Regions from separate parts of the Vibrio gallaecicus genome, predicted to be linked through region 3. Evidence: predicted binding sites of a transcription regulator. Region 3 holds the regulator's gene; each other region holds the start of a gene.
What was found. Region 3 encodes CRP, which controls carbon source genes, mostly activating them, when cyclic AMP is high. Its sites were predicted from a motif close to TGTGANNNNNNTCACA; they were not measured.
Positions count from the first base shown of each region.

Region 1: the regulator CRP is predicted to act here: its motif matches at 2,590-2,605, upstream of deoD (purine-nucleoside phosphorylase).
Region 2: the regulator CRP is predicted to act here: its motif matches at 1,519-1,534, upstream of ectA (diaminobutyrate acetyltransferase).
Region 4: the regulator CRP is predicted to act here: its motif matches at 2,106-2,121, upstream of mlc (sugar metabolism global transcriptional regulator Mlc).

Region 1 is NZ_AP025491.1:1,801,437-1,805,099, forward strand. Features, by position in the region: gene OCU78_RS22820 (tetratricopeptide repeat protein) at 1-18, opposite strand, end outside; gene OCU78_RS22825 (IS1 family transposase) at 209-1,678, opposite strand; gene deoD (purine-nucleoside phosphorylase) at 1,766-2,476, opposite strand; gene OCU78_RS22835 (L,D-transpeptidase family protein) at 2,935-3,663, shown strand, end outside.
Region 2 is NZ_AP025490.1:2,104,062-2,107,724, reverse strand. Features, by position in the region: gene OCU78_RS09090 (alpha/beta hydrolase) at 50-1,150, shown strand; gene ectA (diaminobutyrate acetyltransferase) at 1,634-2,179, shown strand; gene ectB (diaminobutyrate--2-oxoglutarate transaminase) at 2,199-3,464, shown strand; gene OCU78_RS09075 (ectoine synthase) at 3,479-3,663, shown strand, end outside.
Region 3 is NZ_AP025490.1:2,971,051-2,974,713, reverse strand. Features, by position in the region: gene OCU78_RS13070 (DUF1338 domain-containing protein) at 123-914, shown strand; gene crp (cAMP-activated global transcriptional regulator CRP) at 1,143-1,775, opposite strand; gene OCU78_RS13060 (phosphoribulokinase) at 2,017-2,886, opposite strand; gene OCU78_RS13055 (YheU family protein) at 3,033-3,245, opposite strand; gene OCU78_RS13050 (hydrolase) at 3,327-3,663, opposite strand, start outside.
Region 4 is NZ_AP025490.1:1,084,750-1,088,412, forward strand. Features, by position in the region: gene OCU78_RS04855 (patatin-like phospholipase family protein) at 1-302, shown strand, start outside; gene pyk (pyruvate kinase) at 438-1,883, opposite strand; gene mlc (sugar metabolism global transcriptional regulator Mlc) at 2,197-3,414, shown strand; gene OCU78_RS04870 (chemotaxis protein CheV) at 3,584-3,663, shown strand, end outside.

The DNA.
Region 1 (3,663 bases), on a different replicon from region 3:
GTACTGGTGTTTGTCCAAGGCGTATATCCATAATTACCGAACGTATTGATAACACGATCATTATAAGAGCATGATATAGGATAAGCACGAATTATCTTCAGTAGAAAGTTTATGAGGCGAATATCTTTATAATTAATTCGCGTTAGCTCATGTTCTAGTGATTAATTAATATGGTTATTTATCTAACACATCTTATAAATGCAAAGCGTTATGAGAGTAACTGCTTTAGCGTCAGAGGGTGATCGGTCACACCAAGACGCTGGGCTGCTGTTGCCCCATGCTTATCTTGGTAGCACAGATTGTGCCAAGCTCTGAATATGTCTAGAAGGGGAAGGATGCCACCCGGTCTCAGTTTACGTCTTGGTTCATTAATGAAGCTGTCGAATAGCAATTGAAAACGTTGCTGATAAAATTCGGTATGCTTGATAGAGGCTTCATTAAACCATTGTTTAGGTTCTGAATTTTTTCCTGCTAGGTAGCAAATGCCTTTTTGGCTTGATTCTTGGTTTGCAATTGCCCAGCGATCTCGCCACCAACTCATATGCACAATATCAATCTTTTCAAAACCAGCACTTTCATCCCATGATAGATCTTCTTCCACATACATTAAGTCAATATTTTGGCTTTGTATACGCGGCAAGCACACGCTAAGAGCGGCAGATCTTAGTAGGGGATCTTGAGGTAAATAGATTGAAACGTGTTTGTCTGCTTTACACATATCAAGCACATGTAAAAAGTGTGCGTAAGATGTATAAGGTGGACGGATTAATGCACCTTTAGATGGGTAAGAGAATGTTGTTAAATTTCCCATAGGGTCTTCAACATTGCCACGGGCAAGAATAGTTTGATACTTCTGCTCGATACGCTCACGCAAGTTTTCTGAAGGTTTGGGTGTTTCTATATTTGCTTCTGAAGAGTGATCACGAGAGACAAATCGTGACGCAGTGTCATACGGGTTATGATCAACTCCGCCCATAGGCTCTTCTGAGTGTGAGTAGTTCACATGCTGGCATAAAATGTATCCAGAATGCGCTTCTCCCGTCGCGATCCACACAACGCCATTATTGCTGTTTGGTTGTAAACGTTGGTAATGCGAAGCAAATTGATAATCTTTTGCATGGTTAACCCAACGAGCATCGATCATTGCCAGCTTACGACGGCAACGGCTCGCAATATGATCCACATGGTCATAGAAGGTTTTTGGGTTAATTTCTAATTTTCGGCAAATTTCACGTACGGAATAACCCATGAACAATAAGCCCATAAGATTTTCTTGAAATAGAAGCTTTTTATTGGAACCTGACCATTTATCAACAAACGTTGATTGGCAGCATTTGCAGCGGTATCGCTGGCGGTCACCGCTATAACCAAAGGCATGGTATAGGTGTTTATGGGTGTGTACTGAAAGACCAAAGCTTTCACAATCATTATTGCGACAAGCAGGGAGTCCATCACTATGAAGCTGACGTAAACGATGTAATTCGTTTAGAACTTCACGATTGTTAAGTAAGGGGGGGAACGCACCACATTCACGACAAACCATCGCTGGACGCTTAGGGTTCGCATGTTGCAAAACATAACGTTTTGCATCGCTCAAGCCAAAGTTGTTACACGCCAATGTTTTACAAAAGTTGAGTTGTAAACCATCCGCATCTTTTGGCAGCTCGCCGTTAGACACGATCGCCCCCTCGGGATTATCTGGGCAGCTAAGCGAACTTAGCTGCTGGGTATTTCTTTTCAATTAACTATTTCTATCAATAATTAATTAGATGTTAATTGCAGTTTCTAGTGCAACTTTCATCATGTCGTTGAACGACTTTTGACGCTCTTCAGAGCTTAGTTTTTCGCCACGGATGATGTGGTCAGAAACTGTTAGGATAGTCAGTGCTTTAGCACCTAGATCTGCAGCAACACCGTAGATACCAGCCGCTTCCATATCAACACCTAGGATGCCTAGTTTTTCCATTTTGCCGAATAAATCAGCTTCAGGAGTGTAGAAAAGGTCTGCAGAGAATACGTTACCTATTTTTACAGGAACTTCTTGTGAACGAGCTTGTTTTACTGCTTCTTCAAGAAGACCGTAATCAGCAATTGCCGCGAAATCGTGGTTGTTGAAACGGATACGGTTTACTTTAGAGTCAGTAGATGCACCCATACCGATAACAACGTCCATTAATTTAACGTCGTCACGTACTGCACCACAGCTACCTACGCGAATAACGTTTTTAACGCCAAACTCAGCGATAAGCTCGTGTACATAGATGCAGCATGATGGGATACCCATGCCGTGACCCATAACAGAAACTTTTTTGCCTTTGTAAGTACCGGTGTAACCGAACATGTTACGAACATCACAAACTTGCTTTACATCATCAAGGAACGTTTCTGCAATGTATTTTGCGCGAAGCGGGTCACCAGGCATAAGAACCGTTTCAGCGAAATCACCAAGTTGTGCATTAATGTGAGGGGTTGCCATTGTCGTTCTCCAAAGTTAAACGGTAATTTACGGAACAGGTTTGTAAATTACCAATTCTGTTGAATTGAATTCGTTCTGTTGAAGCAATATTAGCGAGTTAAATAAGGGTTCCTTGAGAGCTTTGTCACAGAATGAGTTCAGCTATTGAATTTTATGATTATTGATAACCAAATATGTTGAAACTTTATGGGCAATCGTTTTTGTTACCCATATTCTCTATTTTACAATGTGAATAGGTGCATATGATTGCATTTCCATTACTCATATAGACCACTTATCGAGTTAAATACAGCCATCTCGAAGAAGAAAGTCAGAAGAAGTAAGTGATTTCTTAGTTGTAATAAATACGAAACTGAACGGAAATTATGCATGGGGCATGTATATCAATCATTCTGGTTGTTGATACTTATAAACATAGATAATCTAAACTCTAAATATAGAGTTATTTAGGAAATACTATGCCTTGCGAGTTTAAGCGACCAATATTCAATAATATTAAAGGAAGATTGAAAGTACTGACTCTCGCTTTAGGGCTCTGTTCTTCTCACTTACTTGCAGCAACTTTCCCATTGCCAACAGACGAAAGCCGCGTTGTCGGGCGGATTCAACTACATGAAGTGGTGAAAGGTGAAACGCTCGCAGAGATAGCTAAGAAGTATGACGTCGGTTTTTTATCGTTAATGGCGGCGAATAAAGGCATTGATCCCTTTCTTCCAAATGAAGGATATGTGCTAAGTATCCCGACTCGATTCATTCTGCCTAACACTCTCCGTGAAGGTATTGTCATCAACCTTGCCGAACTTCGTTTGTACTATTTTGAACCTGAAAAAAATCAAGTGCATGTGTTTCCGGTCGGAATCGGAAGAGTTGGGCGTGATACACCTGAAATGACAACAAAAATAAGCCAAAAAAGACCCAACCCAACCTGGACGCCGCCTAAATCGATTCGAGCTGAATATTTAGAAAAAGGGATAGAACTTCCACCAGTTGTGCCTGCGGGTCCTGAAAACCCATTGGGTCAATATGCTTTACGACTCGCCTATGGCGCAGGTGACTATCTTATCCATGGTACTAATAAAGATTTCGGTATAGGACTTAGGGTCAGCTCTGGTTGCATTAGGATGGAACCGAAAGATATTGAATGGTTATTTGAAAAAGTGCACAAAGGCGAGAAGGTGACGATTATT
Region 2 (3,663 bases), 870 kb from region 3:
ACACTTTTAACTCATAAAATTCTCCCATACTCAAAACTGGGACAAACACATGAAATCTTATCGCACTCTTTTACTGGCTACTCCTCTTATTATTCTCGCTGGATGCAACTCTGGATCACCTGGCAGCTCGACTAAACCAAGTACAGTGGATAAGCCTTTAGCAAACTATGACTTTTCCGAGCAAGCTAAGGCTCAGTTAGTGGGTGAACGCCAACAAATACTTGAAGTGATGCGTTTGTCTTATGGTGGGACCACTTATTCAAGTATGAAATTCGCCGAAGCGTTAGGCGAAGCGACACTCGTTAAATTGTCGGACAGTAATGGTAAAAGTGTCGATCTTTACCTACAAAGTGCAGAGGGTTCTGAGCCTTGTGTTATTTATCAAAACGCAGAAGACTTTGAGACCTTCCCATGTAGCCAATCCACTCGTTCTGTTTCAAATGAAACCACATTGATTAGTAGCGCTACATCGGATATGAAGCGACCAGTTCAGGTGGAGTTCTACACGGAAGCTGAAGAGCACATCGGTAGCATAGGCTCAACTTTACTGACCCCACAAGTGAAAGATAACCAAGTCAACATTCAAACTTCATTTGCGTTCAATAAGTTTTATAAAGTTGTTTTTGCAGACGATGGTACAGGCGAAAGAATTAACTCAACGTTGGGTTATACAACTTACTTACAGTTGGATGAAATTGTGAAAGCGAACCAAGGAACCAATATGGAAATGCAATTTAACAATCATATTGGAGGAAGTGCTGACGATGACATTAATATGTATACCGGACTTTTGATTAAAGATAACGATATGGACACGGTTGTCACGGCAACGGGTTCTGTTTTCTCTGGCGGGACGGATTTATTTTCAGCAGGTAAACAGCGTACTTTGATTCGTTCAAATGCAGCAAAAGCGATCGAGAAAAACCAACAAATAGGGGTGCATAGTTGGGGGCAGGGGGACAAGACAGCGAAAGACTTCCCATATACTGACGAAAGCCATCGTAAGCAGGCGACCTATTTCAAAAAAATGATGGGCGATAAGGGCATCGACTTTTATCTGTTTACTCTGGATTCAGCACCTGCAAACGGAGCACACTGGGTAACCAAAGCTGATTCAGATAAATATAGTTTCATTACTCAAATAAAGTAGCAAATACACATTAGATTGAAATATCTGACACTCTTAAATACATGAAGGAGGCAGTTTGTTGCGAATATAAACGTAACAGTCTGTCTCTTTTCTTTTATAAAAATCTTCTCTCTAACCAAACTTCCTTCCATCTTTGATCATCCTCTTACTTGTTTATTTGTCACATTCTCGGTTCACTATTTGTACTGGTTTTTGTTTTTTTATACCCATAATTTCAGACCTGAGAGTTGGTGTATTGCTTTCTTTTTTGACTGTTTTTAAGGGCTTTTTTATAAACAAAATACCGCGTAATTAGCTTTTTTAAATGCTTATTCAATAAAAAGATTAGAGATCTAATTAAATTATTTAAGGTCGATCTGGCTTGTTTTTGTGATTCAGGTCTCAAATTTGAGCTTAATAAACGGGTATTTTTGATTTTGAAGAGCAGTTCTGTGCCTAATAACGGCGAAATTTGCTTAGAGTACAAAGGAAATGTATTTACACATGATCACATCAGTACCTTGGATGATGTATCCCGATATAGAGCAAGATCCTAACGAAAAATGGATCTTTTCTGAGCCATCAGCAGAAGATGGTGATGAAGTTTTCAGTCTCATTGCAGCATGCCCTCCTCTTGATGTTAATTCATCATATTGCAACTTCCTTCAGTCATCACACTTCAGCCGAACTTGTATCATCGCAAGATCGAACGGTGAAATAGCCGGTTTTATTTCTGGTTACAGAAAACCAGACGATCCAAATACTTTATTCGTATGGCAAGTTGCAGTTTCTCCCCGTTTCAGAGGTAAAGGGCTAGCTTTTAAAATGCTCAGCGAATTACTCGGACGAGACTTTCTTAATACTGTAACGGCTGTTGAAACGACAATAACGGAAGATAACGCCGCTTCTTGGGCATTGTTCAAAAAACTGGACGCCGAGAATGATCAGCAGGGTGAAGTCAGCACATTTCTAGATGAAAAAACACATTTTAAAGGGAAACACGATACGGAATATTTGTATCGAATCCCGTTAAACAATTCTAAAAAATAGGAAACCAAACGGTCTCATCATGGATATTTTTAACAAGCAAGAATCAAAAGTACGTTCTTACTCAAATAGCTTCCCTGTCATTTTTACAAAAGCGAAAGGTTGCTGGCTAGAAACAGACAAAGGCGAACGTTACCTAGATTTCCTTGCTGGTGCAGGATCACTGAATTACGGACACAATAACCCTGAGCTGAAGCAATCATTGCTGGACTACATTGAGATGGATGGCATCACTCATGGTCTAGACATGCATTCATCAGCAAAGGCTGGTTTCTTAACCGCGCTTCAACGCGACATTCTTCACCCTAGAGGTTTGGACTATAAGGTTCAATTTACAGGTCCTACAGGAACCAATGCCGTAGAAGCAGCACTTAAACTTGCTCGAAAAGTAAAAGGTCGCAGCTCAATTGTGGCGTTTACCAATGGTTTCCATGGTTGTACAGCTGGAGCATTAGCAGCTACCGGTAACCAACACCACCGTCAAGGCGCTGGTATGAGCTTAAACCAAGTAACACGAATTCCATTTGAAGGTTATGCCGACATTGATGGTCTTAAATTGTTTGAAACTATGCTTTCAGATAATTCAGCAGGAATGGATAAGCCAGCCGCTGTTTTACTAGAAACGGTACAAGGTGAAGGCGGGCTGAACGTTGCATCTAATGAGTGGTTACAGCGCCTAGATAAAATCTGTAAAGCGCATGATATTTTAATGATTGTTGATGACATTCAAGCGGGTTGTGGTCGTACAGGCACATTCTTCAGTTTTGAACCGTCAGGCATTAAACCCGATATGGTGACGTTATCTAAGTCTATCGGTGGTTATGGTTTACCTATGGCCGTGGTTTTACTTGCCCCTGAATTGGATATTTGGAAAGCAGGTGAGCATAACGGTACTTTCCGTGGGAATAACCATGCATTCGTTACCGCTGCTAAAGCGATTGAACTTTACTGGTCTGATAATCAATTTGAAGCGCATATTGCCTCATGTTCATCGAAAATTTCAGAAGTCATTCAGCGCAATGTTAAACGCCATCCAGATCTTTTTGCACAGCAGAAAGGCCGTGGAATGATGATTGGTATTGAATGTAATGACAGCGAGTACGCAAGTGCAATCGCGAAGACATGTTTTGAAAATGGCATGATTATCGAAACAGCGGGACCAAACGATGAAGTTGTGAAGTTTTTCTGCCCACTGACTATTACAGAATCTGAGCTAGAGCAAGGCTTGAGTATTTTTGAAAACGCAGTAGAGCTAGTAGTAGCGAAGCACTTTAAAAAAGCATCTTAAGAAGGATTAGAAAGATGATTGTTAGAACACTGGATGAGTGTCGCGATAGTGAGCGTAGAGTAGCGTCGGAAACATGGGAAAGTGTCCGCATGCTCCTTAAAGATGACAATATGGGTTTCTCTTTTCATATCACAACGATATATGAAAATACAGAAACGCATATTCATTACAAAAACCACTTGGAGTCTGTGTACTGCAT
Region 3 (3,663 bases):
TTGCTTATTCATGGAAAGCTTCTGCCAGTGACAATGATTGCAAAATGGCTGCGGCATAAGCGGTAGCTTATCTTCTTAATCCAATATCTCTAGCTTGCTAGTACCCTCGACAAGGAGTCACCATGACGCCCGATCTATTATTCAGCTCATTATGGAACGATTATATTCAACGTTTATGCCCTTCAGCAGCTCAAGTTCAGCAGCTGTTGAAAGAAGACGAAGCGTTGATCAACGACCATATTGCACTGCGAACTTTCAACGTAGCCCCGCTTGGCATTGATACTCTAGCCAAACCATTTATAGATCTAGGCTATCAAGCTTGTGGTGATTATCTTTTCGAAAGTAAAAAATTAGTCGCGAAGCATTTTGAACACCCAGATCCAAATCAACCAAAAGTGTTCATTAGTGAACTTAAAGTTGAAGAGTGTTCAGCGGAGTTACAAACAATCGTTGCTAAGCTTGTGAAGCAATTGGACACCAATAAGCTAAAAGGTCATGAGTTCCTATTTGGTGGGCGACTATGGGATTTAAGCTTTGTGGATTTCCAAGTGTTGGCAAAAGAAAGTGAGTACGCTTCTTGGCTTGCGGCACATGGTTATGGGGCAAACCATTTCACAGTAAGTGTGAATCAACTGAATAAGTTTGATGAAGTTCAGTCTGTGAATGACTACTTGAGAGATGAAGGTTTTACTATCAATAGTGCTGGTGGAGAAGTAAAAGGATCACCTGAAGTGCTTCTTGAACAATCTTCAACGATGGCGGATAAAGTCGCGGTTACTTTCACCGAAGGTGTCGAAATGATCCCGGGTGGCTTTTACGAATTTGCTAAGCGCTACGTGATGGCAAATGGGGAAATCTATACTGGTTTTGTTGCGGCTTCTGCCGATAAGATTTTTGAAAGTACAGATAGCTAATCTAACTTGTGTTCTCTAGAGGCTTTCATTACTAAGCCCTAGAACCTAGAACCTAGAACCTAGAACCTAGAACCTAGAACCTAGAACCTAGAACCTAGAACCTAGAACCTAGAACCTAGAACCTAGAACCTAGAACCTAGAGCCTAGAAAAGAAAAAGCCACCAACTTTGCAGCTGGTGGCTTTAATATTTGTCTCGGCTTTTAATTGCTAGCTAGAGCGATTAAAAATTAGCGAGTACCGTAAACAACGATAGTCTTACCGTGAGCTGAAATTAAGTTCTGCTCTTCTAGCATCTTCAAGATACGACCAACAGTCTCACGTGAACAGCCAACAATCTGACCGATCTCTTGACGAGTGATCTTGATTTGCATGCCGTCTGGGTGAGTCATTGCATCTGGCTGTTTAGCTAGGTTTAGTAGCGTTTGAGCGATACGACCAGTCACGTCAAGGAAAGCTAAGTCACCTACTTTTTGGCTAGTCACTTGTAGACGATTAGCCATTTGAGATGATAGACGCATTAAGATGTCTGGGTTCACTTGGATAAGTTGACGGAATTTCTTAAATGAAATTTCAGCCACTTCACAAGGAGATTTAGCACGAACCCAAGCAGTACGCTCTTGGTCTTCTTCAAATAGACCAAGCTCACCAATAAAGTCACCTTGGTTTAGGTAAGAAAGAATCATCTCCTTACCTTCTTCATCTTTGATTAGAACCGCAACAGAACCTTTTACGATGTAGTACAAGGTTTCCGCTTTTTCACCAGCGTGAATTAGCGTGCTTTTAGAAGGGTACTTATGAATATGACAATGTGACAGAAACCATTCTAATGTTGGATCGGTTTGAGGTTTACCTAGAACCATAATATCTCACTTCCTCTGCAGGGTATGCTTGCTGCTTTCCGTATTAATTAGCTAAGCCTAAATTAGGCTTTAGGGTAAGAGCACTTTTTCAGTGCTGCAAGCTATCTTTTGTTTCGGACTAAAATAGTATCCTTTTTCAGTCACTATTTCTTGATTTTAATCGTGACCAAGCTGCGATTTTTTACGCAAAATTGTGCACATGATCACGGTATGAAAAGTAACCTGATAAAATGACGTTCTGTTAACCTATTTTTCCAGTTTCAATCAGCTGTTGAAGGATAGGTCTAACAATGAGCTCCATAGCAAAGCTCATCTTCCCGCCTGGCACGACTAGCGTATTATGTCGCGACATAAATGAGCCATCAATCATTGCTAAAAGGTATGGGAAATCGACATTTTTAATGCCACGCAATCGAATGACTACGAAGCTTTCATCTAAACTAGGGATTCCTTTTGCGTTCAGAGGGTTTGATGTATCGACTGTCGGAACACGTTGGAAGTTGATATGAGTACGTGAAAATTGTGGTGTAATGTAATTCAAATAGTCGTCCATTGAACGAACAATGGAGTCCATTACCGCTTCACGAGAATGCCCTCGGTCGCGAGTATCTCGGACGAACTTTTGAATCCACTCTAAGTTTACGATGGGTACCATGCCAATCAATAAATCGACATGTTGTGAGGCATTAATGTCGCCATCCACAACACCACCGTGTAGTCCTTCATAGAACATCACATCCGAGTTTTCAGGAATATCCTGCCAAGGCGTGAAAGTGCCTGGCATTTGATTATATGGAACGGCTTCATCAAAAGTATGAAGGTAGCGGCGTACTTGCCCTGTACCTTCATTACCATATTTACGGAAAAACTCAGCCAGTGCTCCAAAGTCGTTGGCTTGTGGGCCAAAGTAACTGATGTGCTTTCCTTGTTCGCGTGCTTTACGGATCTCTACATCCATTTCTGGGCGAGTGAAGCGGTGAAAGCTATCGCCTTCTACCCATGCTGCCTTTACGTCCATCATATTGAACATTTTTCTAAAGGCTTCGGAAGTTGTAGTTGTACCGGCTCCTGATGAACCCGTTACTGCGATAATTGGATGTTTAGCGGACATGACAACCCTTGTCTTTGTAGTAACTTACTTGTTAGCAATCGCTTTCACTATAACATGGCTCACTGGCTAGCGCAGCATAGCTCCCTGCCATACGGTTACTCTACTTATTGTTGTTCTTTGATTCCATTCATTGCTTAAACTCAACTTCACATTGTATGACGTAGCTGAATATCAACAGTTTCGTGCAACTCAGAAAAGACGATATTGGCATCGCCTGTCTTCAGTTGGTTTTTTACTTGGTCAATTTTATTTTGTAGAGAAATTTCAACATCCCCGTAATCAGTACCTTCACGAAGCACAAACTCCTTAACGAGGTTTTCTAATGTTTCAGGTGCAATGTCTTGCCATGGAATGATCATAAATACATCTCTATTTTACGGTCAGCTTTTGGTTAGAACCTTATTGGTTCATGGAAATGACGAAAGAAAATAAGGCAACCATTATGCCGAATCTTGAATACTTTCATAGTAGGCAGGCAGTGCTTCTTCTAGCCAGAAGCGAGGTTTTAAGGTGTTCCCAGTGATAAATCCAACATGGCCACCATGCTGGAATAGGCGATAATCGATATTTTCTGGAAGTACAAATTTAGGGATCACGGCATCTGTCATGAATGGGTCATCTTTAGCATGAATGATCTGAGTTGGCAGTTTGATTTTTTGTAATTTTGAAAGAGCTGAACATTTTACATAGTAATCTTGAGCGTTTTTGAAACCATGCAGTGGCGCGGTAATCCTTTCATCAAATTCGTATAAGTGACGAATGTTCTTGATGGATTCA
Region 4 (3,663 bases), 1.4 Mb from region 3:
ATGGTGGACGCTGGCTATTTGGCGCTGACGATATCTACCGTTTAAGCCATTTAGTGGGTGATAAATTTGATTCCGGCTTAGCCGATATGTTGATGGTACATTATCAAACATATTCGTTGACTCAAGACTTCTTGAATAACCCGCCGGATGATACTTACATTGTTCAAATTGCTCCGAGTCAGCCTCTGAAATCCAGTTCGTTAATGAGCGATAAAGTGGACTTATTGCATGATTATCAGTTGGGGTTGGAAGCAGGGTATCGATTTATTGAGGCTTATTCATTAGTCAGTCACAAGAATTAGCCAATTGTGAATTACTTAGTTGTAAATGAGTGAGACCTAACCTTGAGTTTTAGCGTAGTGATATATGAATTTAAACATCAAGCACTTAGCTGGTAAGCACTTGATGTTTAGTTAAAGATAAACATTAAAGTATCATTAGGTGACGGGAAGGATTCTCATACAGTTTGTCGACCCAGCAACATCCATAATATCCCCCTGAGTAATAATGACGAGGTCACCAAACTTCAAGTGATTTTTGCTTTTTAGGTTCTTAAGTGTTGATAAAGCAATATCTAAGCTATCATCTTCATCGGTCTCAAAATAGATAGGAGTGACGCCTCTATACAACGCACAGCGGTTAAGTGTTTCTTCATTTCGAGATAAAGCATAAATGGGCATGTCAGCACTGAGCCGTGACATCATTAAGGCTGTTCTACCTGATTCAGTCAAAGTGACGACGCCTTTGATTCCTTCCATATGGTTTGCTGAATAGATAGTTGCCATAGAAACTGTTTCCTCAGCCGTGACAAACGTGCGATCAATTCGGTAGTTGGATTGATTAACCGAAGCCATCTTCTCTGCCCCGACACACACTTCAGCCATCGATTTCACGGTTTCAATTGGGTAATCACCCGCAGCGGTTTCACCTGATAGCATCACCGCATCGGTTCCATCTAATACTGCGTTTGCAACATCCATCACTTCTGCTCGTGTTGGCATGGGCGCGGACATCATAGATTCCATCATTTGTGTCGCAGTAATGACAGTTCGATTAAGCGCTCTAGCACGCCTTATAAGCTGCTTTTGAACCCCAACAAGTTCTGGGTCGCCAATTTCAACTCCAAGGTCCCCACGGGCGACCATGACAACATCTGAAGCCATAATGATGTCGTCCATACTCTCTTCAGTTGCAACTGTCTCTGCTCTTTCAACTTTAGCAACTAAATGCGCTTCAAGACCCGCTTCACGTGCAAGCTTGCGGGCATAAATCATATCTGCACCATTTCTTGGGAAAGATATTGCTAAAAAATCCACCTTGATCTGAGCTGCTGTGACGATATCTCTTTTGTCTTTTTCTGTCAGCGCTTCAGCAGAAAGCCCACCACCTTTTTTATTGATACCTTTATTGTTCGACAAGGGGCCGCCAATGGTAACTTTAGTGTGAACTTTACAGCCTTCGACTTCTGTGACTTGCAGCTGAACACGTCCATCATCCAGTAGTAAAACATCCCCGGAACAAACATCATTGGGAAGTTCTTTATAATCAAGTCCTACCGACTCATTTGTGCCTTCACCTAAGCCAAGGCTACTATCAAGTGTAAAGTTATCACCGATAGTTAACTGAACTTTGCCATCCTTAAAAGTCGACACTCGAATTTTTGGTCCTTGTAAGTCCCCTAAGATAGCGACTTGAGTTCCTAATTTTGCAGCTATGGCTCTTACTTTTTGAGCTCGAAGAATATGATCTTCACTGGTCCCGTGAGAAAAGTTCATACGAACAACGTTTGCACCTGCTTTGATTATTTCTTCAAGAACGTTGTCTTTATCTGTTGATGGACCAAGTGTTGTGACAATTTTTGTTTTTCGTAATTCAGCTGTCATTGGAGTCTCCTGTGTTCAACTAAATTAAGTATATGCATTAATGCCCATTTTATTTGGAGAGGCCATACAAATTAGAGAATTCGAAGGAAAATAATAAAGAAATACAGCTATCATTGGTATGTGTGTGGATATTTTACTTAAAAAAATAAGCCAGTATTTGTTAGAAAAAGTGTTAATTTTTATTGAACTATTTGACTAGATACACAAAGATTCGTGTATATACGTGATGCCTGTCACGGCGATATACCAAGTGACTTCACAATTACTTCGCAAAGTAAAAAAATTGCTTTGTTAATGATTTCTGGAGCATAAAATGTACATGGCTCAACCGGGCCATATTGATCATATCAAACAGGTCAATGCTGGTCGTGTATATAAACTAATAGACCTTAAAGGTCCCATTTCTCGTATCGATTTGTCCAAGCAAAGTCAGTTGGCTCCGGCGAGTATTACCAAAATTACTCGTGAACTCATTGAAGCGCATCTTATTCATGAAACTACAGTTCAAGAAGCGACAAGTCGAGGTCGCCCTGCAGTTGGTTTACAAACCAACAATGAGGGCTGGCAATTTTTATCGATGCGCCTTGGGCGAGGCTATTTGACGATCGCACTCCATGAATTAGGAGGCGATGTTTTAATTGATACCAAAATTGATATTCATGAAATTGATCAAGATGATGTATTGGCTCGCCTTCTTCATGAAATCGATGAATTTTTTCAAACCTATTCCGAGCAACTAGATCGAGTAACGAGTATTGCAATTACGTTACCGGGTTTAGTGAATTCTGAAGAGGGGATAGTGCTACAAATGCCTCACTATAATGTAGAGAACTTAGCACTAGGTCCTGAAATCTATAAAGAAACGGGTTTACCGGTTTTTATCGCGAATGACACAAGAGCGTGGGCATTGGCTGAGAAATTATTTGGTAACTCCCAAAACAATGAAAATTCCGTCCTTATCTCGATCCACCACGGTCTTGGCGCCGGGATTATTTTAGATGGGCGAGTATTGCAAGGTCGACACGGTAACATCGGCGAGCTAGGTCATATTCAAATCGATAAGAATGGCAAACAGTGCCATTGTGGAAACCGGGGCTGTTTAGAAACGGTTGCAAGCTCCAAAGCGATTCGAGAGCAAGTCACAGAACGAATTGCAAATGGCGAACAATCGAGCTTAAGTGAGCTAGAAACAATTTCTTTGGAAAATATTTGCGGAGCTGCTGCACAAGGTGATCCTCTTGCTGTTGAAGTTATAGAGCAACTTGGTCAATACTTAGGTTCTGCGATAGCGATGGTGATTAATCTGTTTAACCCTGAAAAAATCTTGATTGGTGGTGCAATTAACCAAGCTAAAGAGGTTTTGTTTCCTGTCATTCAAAAGTGTATTGAAGAGCAGTCTTTACCTGTTTACCAGCAAGACCTTGAGTTAGTAGAGTCTCGTTTTTATAAGCAAGCGACAATGCCAGGTGCTGCTTTGGTTAAACAAGCACTTTTCGATGGTCAATTGCTAATGAAAGTGATTGAAGGTTAACGGGTATTAGTCAAATCTAACTATTGTTTAGCGTGCCGAGTTCTTGTGATTTGCTTTAACATTTTTAGAGTTTATCTTTAGAAACGTTTTTATTGATATCTAAGCTTATTGACTTGGGCTATGGTAACTATAGATATAATTATAGTTATAGTGATTACTAGGGTGTTGTATGTCTGGAGTTTTAAACTCAGTTGACCAAAGAACTAAGCTCGTTGGTGAAAACCGACTTGAGCTGCTTTTGTTTAGTTT